One region of the Neobacillus sp. FW104-15D2 genome, then DNA from elsewhere that is predicted to be linked to it. Evidence: riboswitches for the same ligand, from Rfam matches in the RefSeq annotation. Region 1 holds a riboswitch; the other holds the start of a gene.
The links. A riboswitch is a leader RNA that binds a small molecule or an ion and turns the genes downstream of it on or off. The one in region 1 is predicted to bind lysine.
Positions count from the first base shown of each region.

Region 2: it holds a riboswitch for lysine, as region 1 does, so the genes downstream of both, AC3WR0_RS02490 (aspartate kinase) here and AC3WR0_RS17035 (amino acid permease) in region 1, are expected to answer to the same signal.

Region 1 is NZ_JBYTCJ010000022.1:22,699-30,659, reverse strand. Features, by position in the region: gene AC3WR0_RS17045 (YitT family protein) at 1-428, opposite strand, end outside; gene AC3WR0_RS17040 (MarR family winged helix-turn-helix transcriptional regulator) at 816-1,256, opposite strand; lysine riboswitch at 1,563-1,755, shown strand; gene AC3WR0_RS17035 (amino acid permease) at 1,858-3,339, shown strand; gene AC3WR0_RS17030 (alpha/beta-type small acid-soluble spore protein) at 3,795-4,052, shown strand; gene AC3WR0_RS17025 (MFS transporter) at 4,252-4,476, shown strand; gene AC3WR0_RS17020 (STAS domain-containing protein) at 4,569-5,405, opposite strand; gene AC3WR0_RS17015 (STAS domain-containing protein) at 5,432-6,400, opposite strand; gene asnS (asparagine--tRNA ligase) at 6,723-7,961, opposite strand, start outside.
Region 2 is NZ_JBYTCJ010000002.1:146,176-154,136, reverse strand. Features, by position in the region: gene AC3WR0_RS02505 (FTR1 family iron permease) at 1-1,279, shown strand, start outside; gene AC3WR0_RS02500 (hypothetical protein) at 1,266-1,667, shown strand; gene uvrC (excinuclease ABC subunit UvrC) at 1,843-3,615, shown strand; lysine riboswitch at 3,686-3,863, shown strand; gene AC3WR0_RS02490 (aspartate kinase) at 4,078-5,313, shown strand; gene AC3WR0_RS02485 (YslB family protein) at 5,435-5,884, opposite strand; gene AC3WR0_RS02480 (succinate dehydrogenase cytochrome b558 subunit) at 6,331-6,939, shown strand; gene sdhA (succinate dehydrogenase flavoprotein subunit) at 6,998-7,961, shown strand, end outside.

The sequences.
Region 1 (7,961 bases):
AGAGCTCCAAGTGGAAAATCCTTTTTCCTCGAAACCATCATGCCAATAATATCAAATCCCCCTGTTGAGCCTGAGGAACGAAATACGATACCAACACCCAATCCCGTAAGTGCCCCGCCAAAAATGGATGACAAAATTTTATCCTGGACAATTGCCTGCACAGGAACAAAATAAAGGCCTACAGAAATAATCAGGACTGATAAAAGGGTATTCCCAATAAACTTTTTTCCGAGTTTCAAATATCCAATAACTAATAAAGGAAAATTAAGCAAGAAGTTAGCAACACCTGTATTGATCGGTGAAACCATCGCTATGATCATTGATACGCCGCTCATACCGCTGCTCATCACTTTGTGAGGTATTAAAAATAAATTAAAAGCAAGTATAATAATTATTGATCCAAATAATAATCTAAGCAACCTCATCAAAAGTGTCCTCCTGATACAAACAGACTTTTCTTTTTATAAAATATACTGATTATCCCTTTCTAAGTAAATTTAATAGTTTTTTAAAATAATTTAAATTAGTCTGTCTTTAAACAAAGGACTATCTCTCCAAATTTCCTTACTGGCATCCCTTCACTAAAGAATTACTTTTTAAGCAAAAAGAAACCGTGGTTTTTCAGTTCAAATTTTAAGGTACCCAAGAAATTGAAAGACAATGTACTTTACCTGGTTTCTCTCTTTTTCTCTCAGAGAATTTATTACAGATTAACTTCATATATGAAATTAATTAAACAGAAAAATTTCATATATGAATTAAATAATATTTTTTATTTCGTATATGAAATAAGGCGGAAATAAACGGGAACCCGTTTATGTTTCCGTCCCTGATAAAGTATTTAATTGATTCTTTATATATCCTAACTGCAATTGAAGTCTAATACGCTCTTCATTCCCAAGAAATCCGAATATTTTTCTCAAATATTCTTCATATTGGGCATTGAATTTTTCTTTTACTTGTTCCCCTTTCTCTGTAAGACATACCAGTGTTATTCTCTGATCGGATTGGTGATTTTCTTTTTTGACATAACCATCCCTTTTCAATCTCTGAATCATAGTAGTCATGTTACTTGGTGCACAGCCAATTTCATCAATTAATTCTGTCATCGTAGCTTTTCCAAGACGGGATAGAACCTGAATGACCCCAAACTGAACAAAGCTAATATTTAAAGATTCTAGTTCTTTATCAATGCCCCTTTGAAGAAGATGATGTACATCCCTTACTAAATTATATAGCTCCCTATTCTGGTTCATTTTCCATCCTCCTTGCAAATTCAATAAGAATAACTATTTTGATATAAAGTTAATTCTGGTATAAGCGCATCTAATTTATTAGAAAAACTTGGCATTCGCCAAGTCCCTTTGGCGGATGCCCTAGTTTTACTTATCACGCTCAAATCGGTACATCCTGTACCTTTCGCCTGACTAGGACTTCCTGTCCGTCGTGCGTTCAGAATTTAGGGATATAAATTCTGATTAGCCAAAAAAGGATTGACATTCTTCTGTTTTTAATTATACTTTAAAACTATACTAACTTAATAACTTTAAATCCTCATCAACCGATGAGGTAGAGGTCGCGGCTTTTATTAGTAAAACGGACGAGGTTCAGAGAAAATCTAAAACTCCGTTTGAAAGGAAGAGTTGCCGAAGTTTGTTTTTGTTCTCTGCAAGGACAAGCTGGGGCTGTTTCCAAAAAGGAACAGAACTGTCACGTTTGTGCCCTACCAGCCAAACGTGTTGTGCTATCTTTCGGAAGGTATGATGCGGGGTACTGATATGCCGTCGAATCTGCTTCGAGGGCATTTTTATATTCCCGACTCCTTCCGCAACATCTAGAAAAGGGGTATAGATTTTCATGCAGACATCTTACAAGGAAAAAACATTATCATCAGCTTTCCCACAATCTAAAAAAGGAACATCTGAGTTAAAGCGTTCCTTAAAGTCCAGACACTTAACCATGATCTCCTTAGGCGGGACTATTGGTACTGGTCTATTTTTGGCAAGTGGCGGAGCTATCCACACAGCCGGGCCGGGCGGAGCACTTCTCTCCTATATTCTAATTGGAATAATGGTTTATTTCCTAATGACCAGCCTTGCTGAAATGGCAGCCTACATGCCTGTTGCTGGAAGCTTTAGCACATATGCTACCAAATTTATAGATCCATCACTTGGTTTTGCTTTAGGATGGAATTATTGGTACAACTGGGCTATAACTATTGCCGCTGAACTATCTGCTGTCACAATGATCATGAAATTTTGGTTTCCAAACACACCTTCTATGATTTGGAGCAGTATATTTTTAGTGATCATGTTTCTCTTAAACTATCTTTCTGTAAAAGGTTTTGGTGAAGCTGAGTATTGGTTCTCTTTAGTTAAAGTAGTCACTGTCATCATTTTTATTATTACAGGATTTTTAATGATTTTTGGAATTATGGGCGGTCATGCGCCTGTTGGATTTAAAAACTTTACAGTTGCTGATGCACCATTCCACGGTGGCTTTATGTCTATGCTCGGTATTTTTATGGCAGCAGGCTTCTCGTTCCAGGGAACTGAATTGCTTGGGGTAGCAGCTGGAGAAAGTGATGATCCAACAAAAAGCATTCCAAAGGCTGTAAAACAGGTTTTCTGGCGTATTCTTCTATTTTACGTGCTTGCCATCCTTGTAATTGGTTTATTAATACCATATACAAATCCAAACCTGGCAAGCGGTGAAGTTACAGTAAGTCCGTTTACAATGGTTTTCCAAAAAGCAGGTATTGCTTTTGCCGCATCTGTAATGAATGCTATCATTTTAACTGCCGTACTTTCAGCAGGAAACTCTGGTATGTATGCTTCAACCAGAATGCTTTGGGATTTGGCGCGTGAAGGAAAAGCTCCTAAATTTCTAGGTAAATTGAATAAAAACGGAGTTCCTGTTAATGCTTTAATCGTAACTTCTCTTGTTGGCACAGTGGCATTCCTTGCTTCACTTTTCGGTGACGGCAAAGTCTATGTTTGGCTGCTTAATGCCTCTGGAATGTCAGGTTTTATTGCCTGGCTTGGAATTGCCCTAAGTCATTATCGTTTCCGTAAAGCATTTGTTGCACAAGGTAAAAGCCTAAATGTCCTGCCATATAAAGCTTTGCTGTTCCCTTTTGGTCCTATATTTGCTTTTGTTCTTTGTACAATTGTAGTCTTGGGACAAAACTACTCAGCATTTATGGGTGACCATATCGATTGGAATGGTGTTCTTGTTTCCTATATTGGCCTTCCTCTCTTTATTGTAACTTGGCTTGTTTATAAATTTGTTAAGAAAACAAAGGTTGTTAAACTGGAAGAGTGCGATCTTTCAAACTAAGTTAAAAGCTGTCTTATGCGGTACTCTTTCCGCTGGGGCAGCTTTTTTTATTTCTACTGTTTATAGAGTAGGTCCAAAGCTCATCTTCGTTTTTCCCTTGTTGTTTTATATCCTGTGATTACATAAAAACTTATTCTTGCATGGTTATCTTTTTCACCCCCAGTCTCTCCATTTTTCATTTCCTTTTCTATATCTAGAATCTCATTTCCTGTTTTATAAATTTCCGTTAATGCGAAACTTTTTGATTTCAGCTTGAAAACGAAAAATTAGCAAGTCTTGTTCATTTTATTTTATTTCTGGCACTAGAAACAAAATGTTTCTAATTCGCAAATATATCCCCCTCTAAAAGATTGTATTCTATTTTTATAGTTAAATCCCTTGAACCTAATAAGCTTTCGGGTGTTTTAAGAATCGAATAAGCAAAATGGGTTATCTTAATTATAGGAGGGATTATCATGTCCAGAAAAAGGAAATTACTCGTTCCGGAATCGCGAAAAGCAATGGATGAATTAAAGGCTAAGATAGCTGAAACTAGCAAGCCAGAAGAAGCAAAATTTGAAATAGCAAAAGAGGTAGGTGTCCCATTAGAGCACGGTTATAACGGTCTTCTTACAGCCCGTCAGGCGGGAAAAACAGGGGGAAGACTCGGAGGCCAAATGGTTAGTGAATTAATCAAAATGGCAAAGGAAAATTTAAATAAAAATAATCAATAAATTACAATCCATTATGAGGAGGCCAATCTTTGCTTCCTTTTTTTCATTTTTACCCGCTTTTAAATCCCATAACCCTCCCCCCGCCAAGAAAGCTCACTTGAAAAAAGCAAGTTTTTTGCCCATCTTGGAAACCTTTTATACAAAACATTTGACAAATTTGTGTCAAAGTGTAGAATATTCAGTAAAAGGGGATGTTATTATGGACCATATGAGACCAGCCTTAGCAGGTAAGAAAATCGCTTCCATTGGTATTTTAATTGGGTTAGTCATCTTTTTTGGCAGCCTTTTTGCAAGCGGTTACAATGAGAACTATTATATTTCTGTTTTTGGTATTGGGGTCATCATTGCATCAATGGTATTCTTTGGATTTGGGATGTTTCTTAGTCTTGCGGATGAAATATCTTCCAAGCGGGAAAGAATCTAAGGTTATATGTAAAAGCCCGCCTTTTACGGCGGGCTTTTTCCTGTTAAAAAATATAAAAACGAAGGATCTCCCTGCAGTGGAGATCCTTCGTTTTATATTTTTGTAATAGACAATGCATTAGCAAGTGTGGACTTTATGGTTACACGGTCAAAAGATAGTCCCAACTGGACAGCTGTTTGAGCGATCTCTGGACGAATGCCTGAAATAGTAGATGCAACCCCAATTAAATCGAGGGCTTTAAGTAATTGAAAAATCTGATGAGCTACCATAGTATCAATCATTACCACACCGGATAAATCAATATATAAGTGTTTGACTCCCTTTTCACCGCATTGCGTTAAGGTATTTTCTAATATCCTTTTAGCCCTAGCTGTATCAATGTCTCCTATTAACGGAAGAAGAGCCCTGTCATCATTCAAAGAGATAACTGGAGAGCTAAGTTCATTGATCATTTCCTGCTGGGCCACTAGCTGCCTGTTGGAAATTTTATAAGCTTCCTCCACAAACCGATGAATAGCAACATCAAAAGCTTTTATTATCATTTCATTCCATAAATCAGCTATTGACCGCTCTATCTTCTCTTTGTTTTCATTGATAAAGTTTCTAACATATTTTAAAAACACATCCCTAACCCGCACGAATTCACGTATAACATTAGGGATGGGTGTTTTCATATGTTCTGGATCACTGGCTATCATAACAATCCATTCATTAAAAGTTTTGAAAAACTGTGACTTTTCTTCAATAAAAATCCGGTTTAAATGAAGAACAAAATCAAGGTTCTGCTCTCTTAGTATTTTAACAACATGAGAATTACTAGAAGCATAAACAGACATCGCATCCGAATCCTCGATATTTTCAAACCATTCACTGCTAATATCTGTTGCATGCTCTTCCATATACAAAAATAAAGATTGATTTCTATGCATTAAATACCCTCCTAGGTATTTGATGTTTATATGATTCTCCGGCCAACCTGTGCCAAGGAATAGTAAATCCCGTGCTGAAGCGAATGAAAACAAGGAAACTTCGATAGATTTATATTAGACTCTGTCATATTTTTCCCCAACTCAGCAGAAATACCGACCAAAATGGTATCAACGCCTATTAGTGATGCTGCTGCACCGAGCTTACGAATAAACTCTGCACTATAACCACTCATTTCCTGGTCAAGGCCGGTTAGATCCAGCACTAAAAATTGCGCCTGATATTTTGGTAAATTATTAAGTGTCTTTACTAACAAATCTTCAGATCTGCTTTCATCATATTTACCAATTAGAGGCACGACCACGATTCCTTCAAGAACGGGAATAATAGGAGAGGATATTTGCTTAATGAGTTCCTGCAAATCCTTTGTTTTTTGCTCTACCAATATTTCCAGCTCTCGAATATGTTCCGATTCTTTTTTCCTTGCGAGCTGGTGAATATTCTTCGAAACGGTAACCGAAGATGGAGAATATTCGAACAGGCTGTATTCATCGCCATTTACTTGGTCTTTTTTAACGTCAAACCAAATGTTCTTTCCAAATAACCCTGTAAAAATTCCAGCATAGTGAGCCGCAAGAAAAGTTCCGCCTTTTTCCTTCGCTTGTGCTTTGTTTATTTTATATTCCCAGCTGTCCTGCATTCTAACTGTAACTGTAAATGCTTCTTGATTTAAATCGAGGATTTTGGCTTTTCCCCAGCCTGCTGAAGCGTATGTATGTGGAATAAGAGCCGAAGCTTCTATAACATTAACCCCTTTAAGATTACGAAAATATTCGCCTACTACCAATCCTTGCCGAAATCCGGTTGTTTCTAATACTACGCTTGCAGCATCTTCTCCGGATACTTCTTCAATTGTATCAAAAAAGGTCTTCATTGCTGAGGAAATCCAAAAAAGGACTGAATCATCATTTTCGAATAAAAATAGTCCTTCCCCCATATCCCATTTAAAATCTAACCCCCCCACCTTTATTTCATAGCGATTTTCGCTTGTACTATTGCTCAATCGAAATAACCCCTTCCTACAACAAGCTATTCAGCCAGCTATACCTTTTTTCCTATTTAATAATGTACATCCTACTTTTATAAATGTCTACTGATAGACTTTCCGCTACTTCTTTATAACATTCCCTTAAAAAGAGCACCCACTGTTTAAAAAAGAAAAAATATATAGGTTTTGCGAGTTCTATGCCGGATTCTTTAAAAGACAAATAAGAAAAGGTCACCAAAAACTTGAAGGTGACCTAAACTAATCTTATTGCTTAAAATTCAGCGTTTCCGGTTGTCCTTGGGAATGGAATGACGTCGCGAATGTTAGACATTCCTGTCAGATACATGACTAAACGTTCAAATCCAAGACCATATCCAGAGTGCTTCGTTTCACCATATTTGCGAAGCTCCAAGTACCACCAATAGTCCTCAATGTTCATTCCGAGCTCGTCTATCCTGCTTTTTAATACATCTTCACGCTCTTCGCGCTGGCTTCCGCCAATTAATTCACCAATGCCAGGTACCAGAAGATCAGTAGCAGCAACAGTTTTATTATCTTCATTCGTTCTCATATAAAAAGCTTTAATTTCTTTAGGATAATCCGTCACGAAAACTGGGCGCTTATAAACCTTTTCGCAAAGATAGCGTTCATGTTCTGTTTGCAGATCTGTTCCCCATTCTACCGGATATTCAAAATTCTCTCCGGCATTCTTTAAAATTTCCACTGCCTCGGTATATGTTACTCGGCCAAAATCTGCATCATGAGCAAGTTTTAAACGATCAAGCAAGCCTTTTTCTATAAAGCTGTTAAAGAAAGCCATTTCCTCAGGAGCGTTCTCTAGTACATAGCCAATAACATACTTAACCATTTCTTCTGCCAAATTCATTATATCGGGAAGTTCAGCAAATGCCACTTCAGGTTCGATCATCCAGAATTCAGCTGCGTGCCTTGCAGTGTTTGAATTTTCAGCACGGAAAGTCGGACCAAAGGTATACACATTTCTAAATGCAAGGGCAAATGTTTCGGCAGAAAGCTGTCCGCTAACTGTTAAATTTGTTTCTTTGTTGAAGAAATCCTTTGAAACATCCACTTTACCGTCTTCGTTTTTGGGAAGATTATCTAAATCAAGTGAGGTAATCCTGAACATTTCCCCTGCGCCTTCAGTATCGCTGCCAGTAATAATTGGCGTATGAACATTTACAAACCCTTTATCCTGGAAAAACTTATGAATAGCATAGGAAGCAAGCGAGCGAACTCTAAACACGGCATTAAAAGTATTTGCTCTTGGACGAAGATGGGCAATTGTCCGCAAATATTCAAATGAATGTTTTTTCTTTTGTAAAGGATAGTCAGAAGTCGAATTACCTTCAATACTAATCTTTTCAGCCTTAATTTCGAAGGGCTGCTTCATTTGTGGAGTCAAAATAAATTTTCCTTCTACTGTAATAGAAGAACTTATAGAAAGCTTTGCTACATCTTTAAAGTTTTCCATCTGGTCGTCAAATACAAT
Region 2 (7,961 bases), on a different contig from region 1:
TTCTCATGCTTATCGTGAAATTGAAGATAAAATGGGTATGGTATCATTTTCATTTGCACAGCAGCCTACAGATCAGATGAAGGTAAAAAATGCTCTTCTTGAATTGAAAGAAACCAATGAAAAGTTTACAGATGGAAAGTTTACGGATGGCCCGGATAAAAATAACAATAATACTGGCAAAACAGGGAATGTTTCTGAACTGGTTACCTTGCTAAACCGATCTTTATCCAAAATTGATGATAATGATATTGAAGGTGCCAGAAATGATATAGAGAAGTTTCGTAAATCCTGGTTAAACGTTGAAGGAGTTGTCCTTACACAGTCTTCAAAGGTCTATAGTGATGCAGAAAGAGATATGGTTTCTTCCTATGCCATGCTTTCATCAAAGCCGGCAGATATAAAAGATGCCAAAAAGACAATTGAAGGTATGAGAGATTACCTTTCACCTCTTGTTGCAAAAACAAGCTACAACATGATGGATGCGATAACGATTCTTTTGCGTGAAGGATTAGAAGCTCTGCTTGTTATTGTCGCTTTACTTGGATTCTTAAAAAAATCGGGGCATGAAAATAAGGGGAAATGGATTTGGTTAGGGGTGGGATCTGGACTGGGAATAAGTATTATTCTTGGGGCAATTGTTAACTTATTATTCTCTGCAGGTACATTTGGCAGCAACAATTTCCTTATTGCTGGATGGACTGGTGTTTTTGCTGCAGCTATGCTTCTTTATATGAGCTATTGGCTCCACAGCAAATCAAGTATTTCAGAATGGCAGAGATACATTAGAACCCAAAGCACTAATGCCTTAAATAAGGGAAGCCTCCTTTCACTGGCCCTCTTATCGTTCCTGGCTGTTTTCCGTGAAGGAACAGAAACTGTCTTATTCTTTATTGGGATGGCGTCATCTATTAAACTGACATCTTTACTCTTAGGCATTGCAATTGGTTTAGCTATTCTAGCTGTGTTATCTTATCTAATCCTAAAAGTAGGCTTAAAAATTCCTATGAGGCCGTTCTTCCTGGTATCAAGTATATTAATGTTCTATTTGTGCTTCAAATTTGCAGGGATGGGTATCCATGGCCTGCAGCTTGCAGGACTCTTGCCAGCTACCCAAGCACCAATACCAACTATCGACTTTTTTGCTTTATATTCAACCTGGGAAAGTTTCATCCCACAATTGCTTCTCCTGATTATTGCGGTTATCGCAGCAATTATAAATAAAAGAAAAGATAACAAAATGAAGGTGCAATCTGGAGGAAATTTAAATGAAATCGCCTAAACTTATCTTACCAATCATACTTTCTTTATCATTCTCACTTGCGGCCTGTGGCGGGGGAAATGAAGACGAAAAGGCTGAAAAAACAAATAGCGGTACTTCAATCAGCGAAGGAGCAAAAGAAATGCAAAAAACCATAGCCGAGTTGAAAACACAGCTAAACGATAAAGATTCTGCTAAGGTGAAAAAGAGTGGGGAAGAACTTGAAGAATCCTGGGAAAAGTTCGAAGATAACGTAAAGGATAAAGACAAAGAATTGTATGAAAAAGTAGAAACTCCACTTCATACCATTGAGGCGGGGGCCAAATCTGAACCGCTAGATGTAAACACCCTTTCCGCAGCAGCAGATGAACTTAATAATACCTTGACAGAAGTTAAAAACTTAAAATAATAAAGATGAAGAGCAGAGCTAATCTTTGCTCTTCTTTTGCCGTTTAGTATCAGATATTTAAATACCCTGCAAAAAGCAGTCAGAGGCTAAAGACGGAAACGGCCATATGCTTATCTAATTATTGTTTGTAAAGTGTTTCTCATGATATAACATATATAAATGGGAGGTAGCAAGAATGAATGAGATCATAAAGCAAAAACTCACATTGCTGCCGGATCAGCCTGGCTGCTATTTGATGAAAGACCGTCAGGGTACTATCATCTATGTGGGAAAGGCAAAAGTTCTGAAAAACCGTGTCCGCTCTTACTTCACAGGCTCTCATGATGGAAAAACCCTCAGGCTTGTAAATGAAATTGAGGACTTTGAATACATTGTTACGTCGTCGGATATAGAGGCGCTTATTCTTGAATTAAATTTAATTAAGAAGCATGATCCTAAATATAACATCATGCTTAAGGACGATAAAACTTATCCTTTTATAAAACTTACAGCGGAAAGACATCCAAAGCTGATTATCACAAGGAAGGTTAAAAAGGATAAAGGAAAATACTTTGGTCCCTATCCAAATGTTCAGGCAGCCAATGAAACCAAAAAGCTGCTGGATAGAATCTATCCTCTTCGAAAATGTTCCACCCTCCCGGACCGAGTCTGCCTGTATTATCATTTGGGACAATGTCTTGCTCCGTGTGTAAAGGATATTGCAGCAGAACAATACAAACAAATTACCGATGATATTACTCGTTTTCTTAATGGTGGTTATAAAGAGATTAAGAATGAACTTACAGAAAAAATGACCCTTGCAGCAGAGAGTTTAGATTTTGAAAGGGCTAAGGAATACCGGGATAAAATTGCTCATATAGAAACAACCATGGAAAAGCAGAAAATGACTACAACTGACTTTACCGACCGGGATGTATTTGGCTATGCGGTTGATAAAGGATGGATGTGTGTTCAGGTGTTTTTTGTCCGTCAGGGAAAATTAATCGAACGGGATGTCTCCTTGTTCCCAATATACAACGAGCCTGAAGAAGAAATCTTAACCTATCTTGGCCAGTTTTATGAAAAAGCAAACCATATCAAGCCAAAGGAAATTCTAATTCCAGACGAAATGGATACTGCACTTGCCGAACAGCTATTGGAAGTTAAAGTTCTAAAGCCGCAAAGAGGGCAAAAAAAAGAGCTTGTAAAACTTGCCATTAAAAATTCCCGAATTGCTTTAAATGAGAAGTTCTCGCTTATTGAAAGGGATGAAGAGCGTTCCATTAAAGCAGTTGAGAACCTTGGAAGCCTTCTTGGCATCTATACGCCTCACCGGATTGAGGCTTTTGATAACTCTAATATTCAGGGAACTGATCCTGTTTCAGCACTGGTTGTTTTTCAGGATGGAAAAGCAAATAAAAGAGAGTATCGCAAATATAAGATTAAATCCGTAAAGGGTCCGGATGATTATGAATCAATGAGGGAAGTTGTTAGAAGAAGATACACAAGAGTTCTAAAAGAATCACTTCCCCTTCCTGATTTAATTATCATTGACGGAGGAAAAGGGCACGTTGAAGCTGTTAGAGATGTATTGGAAAATGAGTTGGGTCTGGATATTCCTCTTTCAGGATTGGTAAAAGATGTGAAACACAGAACCTCCCAGCTTCTATACGGAAATCCTTTAGAAATTATTCCATTAGGAAGAAACAGCCAGGAATTTTATTTGCTGCAAAGAATTCAGGATGAAGTTCACCGGTTCGCTATCACTTTCCACCGGGAGACCCGGGGGAAAACAGCTTTTCATTCTCTCCTTGATGATATCCAGGGCATTGGAGAAAAGAGGAAAAAGTTATTGCTTAAACATTTTGGATCGGTTAAGAAGATGAAGGAAGCAGGACTTGAAGAACTTTTGGAAGCTGGAATTCCGCTAAACGTAGCAGAAGAGCTGCAAAAAAAACTTCAGGAATAAGCATTGTCAGGAAATTATAGTTATGCTATAATTTAAAAAACTTTATATTACTATCACTTTATAGTATTAAAGTGTAGGTAGAGGTGCGGGAATCAAGAGTAATGGCCTGGAGAAGAGTGAGCTTCCGGGAAGGGCCGTGAAAGGGATTATCCGCCGAAGCAGTGAAGGACTCATCACCTTCTTTGCTGGTCCTGTATTGAATAAATGCCGGATTGTCAGGGTACAAACCCTGGAGAGCTATCTCACATTGTACGCGTATGTTTTTTATTCGTGTTCAAAGCAATGAGATAATCTCTCATTGCTTTTTTGTTTTTTTAGCTAATCAGAATTTATATCCATAAATTCTGAACGCATAAGAAAAACTAGGGTATCCGCCAAAAAGGACTTGGCGAATGCCGAGTTTTTCTAATGGGGAAAACTGAAATAAATCAGCTCTGAAAAACCGGAAAGAAGGGGAAAAAAGTGGGATTAATTGTTCAAAAATTTGGAGGGACTTCTGTTGGCAGTGCGGAAAGAATCTTGAATGTGGCAGAGAGAGTCAAGGAGGAAAAGCTAAGAGGCAATGACGTTGTTGTTGTTGTTTCAGCTATGGGTAAAACAACCGATCATCTGGTTAGTCTTGCAAAGGAGTTATCCGCCCAGCCGGATAAGCGGGAAATGGATATGCTTTTAACAACAGGCGAACAGATTACAATCTCCCTGCTGGCTATGGCTTTAAAAAGCCAGGGGACCGATTCTGTATCTTTTACAGGCTGGCAAGCGGGTATACATACAGAACCTGTACATGGTAATGCACGTATATTAAAAATTGAAACGGATTCAATTAAAAAGCAGCTCTCTGAAGGGAAAGTTGTTATAGTTGCAGGTTTCCAGGGGATTACCGATTCCGGAGAAATAACCACTCTTGGACGCGGCGGGTCAGATACAACAGCAGTAGCACTTGCAGCAGCTTTAAAAGCAGATAAATGCGATATTTATACTGATGTTACGGGAGTATATACAACAGACCCTAGATATGTAAAGGATGCTCGAAAACTCCTGGCAGTTTCCTATGATGAAATGCTGGAGCTTGCCAATTTGGGTGCAGGGGTTCTTCATCCAAGAGCGGTTGAATTTGCCAAGAATTATAGCGTGCCTCTCGAGGTTCGTTCAAGCATGGAGAAAGTATCAGGCACAATTATTGAGGAGGAACCAAAGATGGAGGAAAATTTAGTTGTCCGCGGAATTGCTTTTGAGGATGAAATAACAAGAGTGACAATATTTGGATTGCATAATTATTTGACTGGATTATCAACAATCTTTACTACCCTTGCAAAAAACCATATAAATGTTGATATTATCATTCAGAGTACCACTGAATCCAATGAAACCAATCTTTCTTTCTCAATTAAGACAGAGGATCTCGAGAATACATTAAAGGTTCTTGAGGAAAACAGGGCCGTTCTTGAGTATGACCAGGTAGAATGGGAAATGAAGCTCGCAAAGGTATCTATTGTCGGTTCCGGCATGGTTTCCAATCCAGGCGTTGCAGCAGAAATGTTCAAGGTTCTTGCTGATAACGGAATTTATGTGAAAATGGTAAGTACATCAGAAATTAAAGTATCCGCTGTTGTTGCAGAAACAAGTATGCTTAAAGCGGTTGAAGTGCTTCATAACGCATTTGATTTAGCTAAGGAATACCAGGCTGTAAAAAGATAAAAAAATCATTTGGCTTATTTTTATGAAAGACCAAAATTAAAAGCTTTCACCCATGATTTTCGGTGAAAGCTTTTTGTTAATGTATTTGGATGACAGCAAAACTAGTTGCTTCGTTTTCCTTTTATAGGGTGTCTTTATGATCCCACTTTACAGTAAATTTTACCTTTGAGTCCTTTTTTAAAGGGTGCTCAAATGCTTCAGTAACTGCATTTTTTAAGAATTCAATTTGCTGAGCAAGGAAGCCCGCCTCAAGCTGAAAAAAGTGTTCGGACTTGGATTTTACTCGTGAAACCATTAACGGGCTTGCCAATTCAAATTCCATTTCATTTTTATCCTCAACTTTTAGCTCGAGAGATCCCCAGAAGGCTCGTATAAAAAAGTCGTTAATTTCTAAAAGGCTTTTAAGCGGGTGCTTTCTGGCCAGATGTTTGCCAGCCCAATATAAGATTTCCGGGGTGTCCTTGCCTAATAACGCTGGCAGAAGGTCTCCGCGCAAAAGTTCATATCCAAACAAGTCCGGATTCTCAGTTTGATTAGATGCTTCAAGTTCAGCAGATGTATGTTCTTTCAAAGCTCTCCCCTCTTTCTATTAGTCTATTATATACAATTTGTATTGGATTTAAGCATTTTTTTTGGAATAAAGTAAATTCAGCCTATTAAAATATTGTTATTTTAGTATACCCATTCTTTTGGTATAATTTTTTAAAATTGAAAAATTGCATACGAAATTTTTTCATTATTCGGCAATATCTTCAAAAAGTCTTTATATATAAGGGCGAACAGGCTTCAATTTCATGCTTGTTTAAACAATTTTGTCACTATCAATATATTTAAAAAATTTTTTAAATATAAGACTTTTATGTATACGTTTTCTTGACGGTACAAAATGATGGGAGTAAAATGAACATGTTCACAGTATTGTTACAAAGGGGTATTTACTTTGTCAGGTGATGATAGTTTTAATTCTTAGAAAGAGAGAAAACTTGATTCATCTCTATAATTTAAGGGGGGTAATGTATGGCTGGTAATCGAGAGTTTTTTTATCGAAGATTGCATTCATTGCTCGGGGTAATTCCTGTAGGGATTTTCCTGATGCAGCACTTGGTAGTCAATCATTATGCAACAGGAGGAGCAGCTTCGTTTAATAAGGCTGCCAATTTTATGGGCAATCTGCCGTTCCGCATTTTGCTAGAAACGGTTATTATTTTCTTGCCTTTGCTTTTCCACGCAATCTATGGCCTTTATATTGCTTTTACAGCTAATAACAATGTTGGCAGATATGGCTATTTCCGAAACTGGATGTTTATGCTTCAGCGTGTTTCAGGGGTTATTACTTTAATTTTTGTTGCGTGGCATGTATGGGAGACCAGAATTGCAGCAGCTTTTGGAACGGAAGTAAACTTTCAGATGATGGAGAACATCCTTTCTTCTCCATTTATGTTCTGGTTCTATGTAGTTGGAATTCTTTCTACAGTATTCCACTTCGCCAATGGATTATGGTCATTCCTTGTTAGCTGGGGTATTACAATTACACCAAGATCACAGCGAATTACTACATATGTTACCATCATTTTATTTGTTGCGCTTTCTTATGTAGGAATTAGTGCACTTGTTTCTTTCATTTAATAGACTTCGCAATTTTTTATATGTAATAGGATTGCAGTATTTAGGGGAGTGAATCACTATGGCTAAAGGAAAGGTGATTATTGTCGGCGGCGGTTTGGCCGGCTTAATGGCAACGATTAAGGTTGCAGAATCTGGAACACCGGTAGAGCTATTCTCACTTGTTCCTGTTAAACGATCTCACTCTGTTTGTGCCCAGGGCGGTATAAATGGAGCGGTAAATACAAAAGGTGAAGGGGATTCTCCTTGGATCCACTTTGACGATACAATCTATGGCGGAGACTTTTTGGCTAATCAGCCTCCGGTAAAAGCAATGTGTGAAGCTGCACCGGGCATTATTCATTTATTTGACCGTATGGGTGTTATGTTTAACCGTACACCTGAAGGATTACTTGACTTCCGACGCTTTGGTGGAACACAGCATCACCGTACTGCTTTTGCTGGTGCAACTACTGGTCAGCAGCTCCTTTATGCATTGGATGAACAGGTACGCCGCTTTGAAGTTGCGGGCTTGGTTACAAAGTATGAAGGCTGGGAGTTTTTAGGGGCAGTCCTTGACGATGAGGGAGCTTGCCGCGGAGTCACAGTTCAAAACTTGAAATCGATGGAGATAAAAGCTTTCTCTGCTGATGCTGTTATCATGGCTTCAGGCGGACCTGGAATTATCTTCGGTAAATCTACCAACTCCGTTATTAATACAGGTTCTGCTGCTTCAATCCTTTATCAGCAGGGTGCATATTATGCAAATGGTGAGTTTATTCAGATTCACCCAACAGCTATTCCAGGGGATGATAAGCTAAGATTGATGAGTGAATCAGCACGTGGTGAAGGCGGTCGGGTTTGGACTTATAAGGACGGTAAGCCTTGGTATTTCCTTGAGGAAAAATACCCTGCATATGGAAACCTTGTTCCAAGGGATATTGCAACACGTGAAATTTTCCATGTTTGCGTAGACATGAAACTTGGTGTTAATGGTGAAAACACTGTGTTCCTTGATCTTTCCCATAAGGATCCAAAGGAATTGG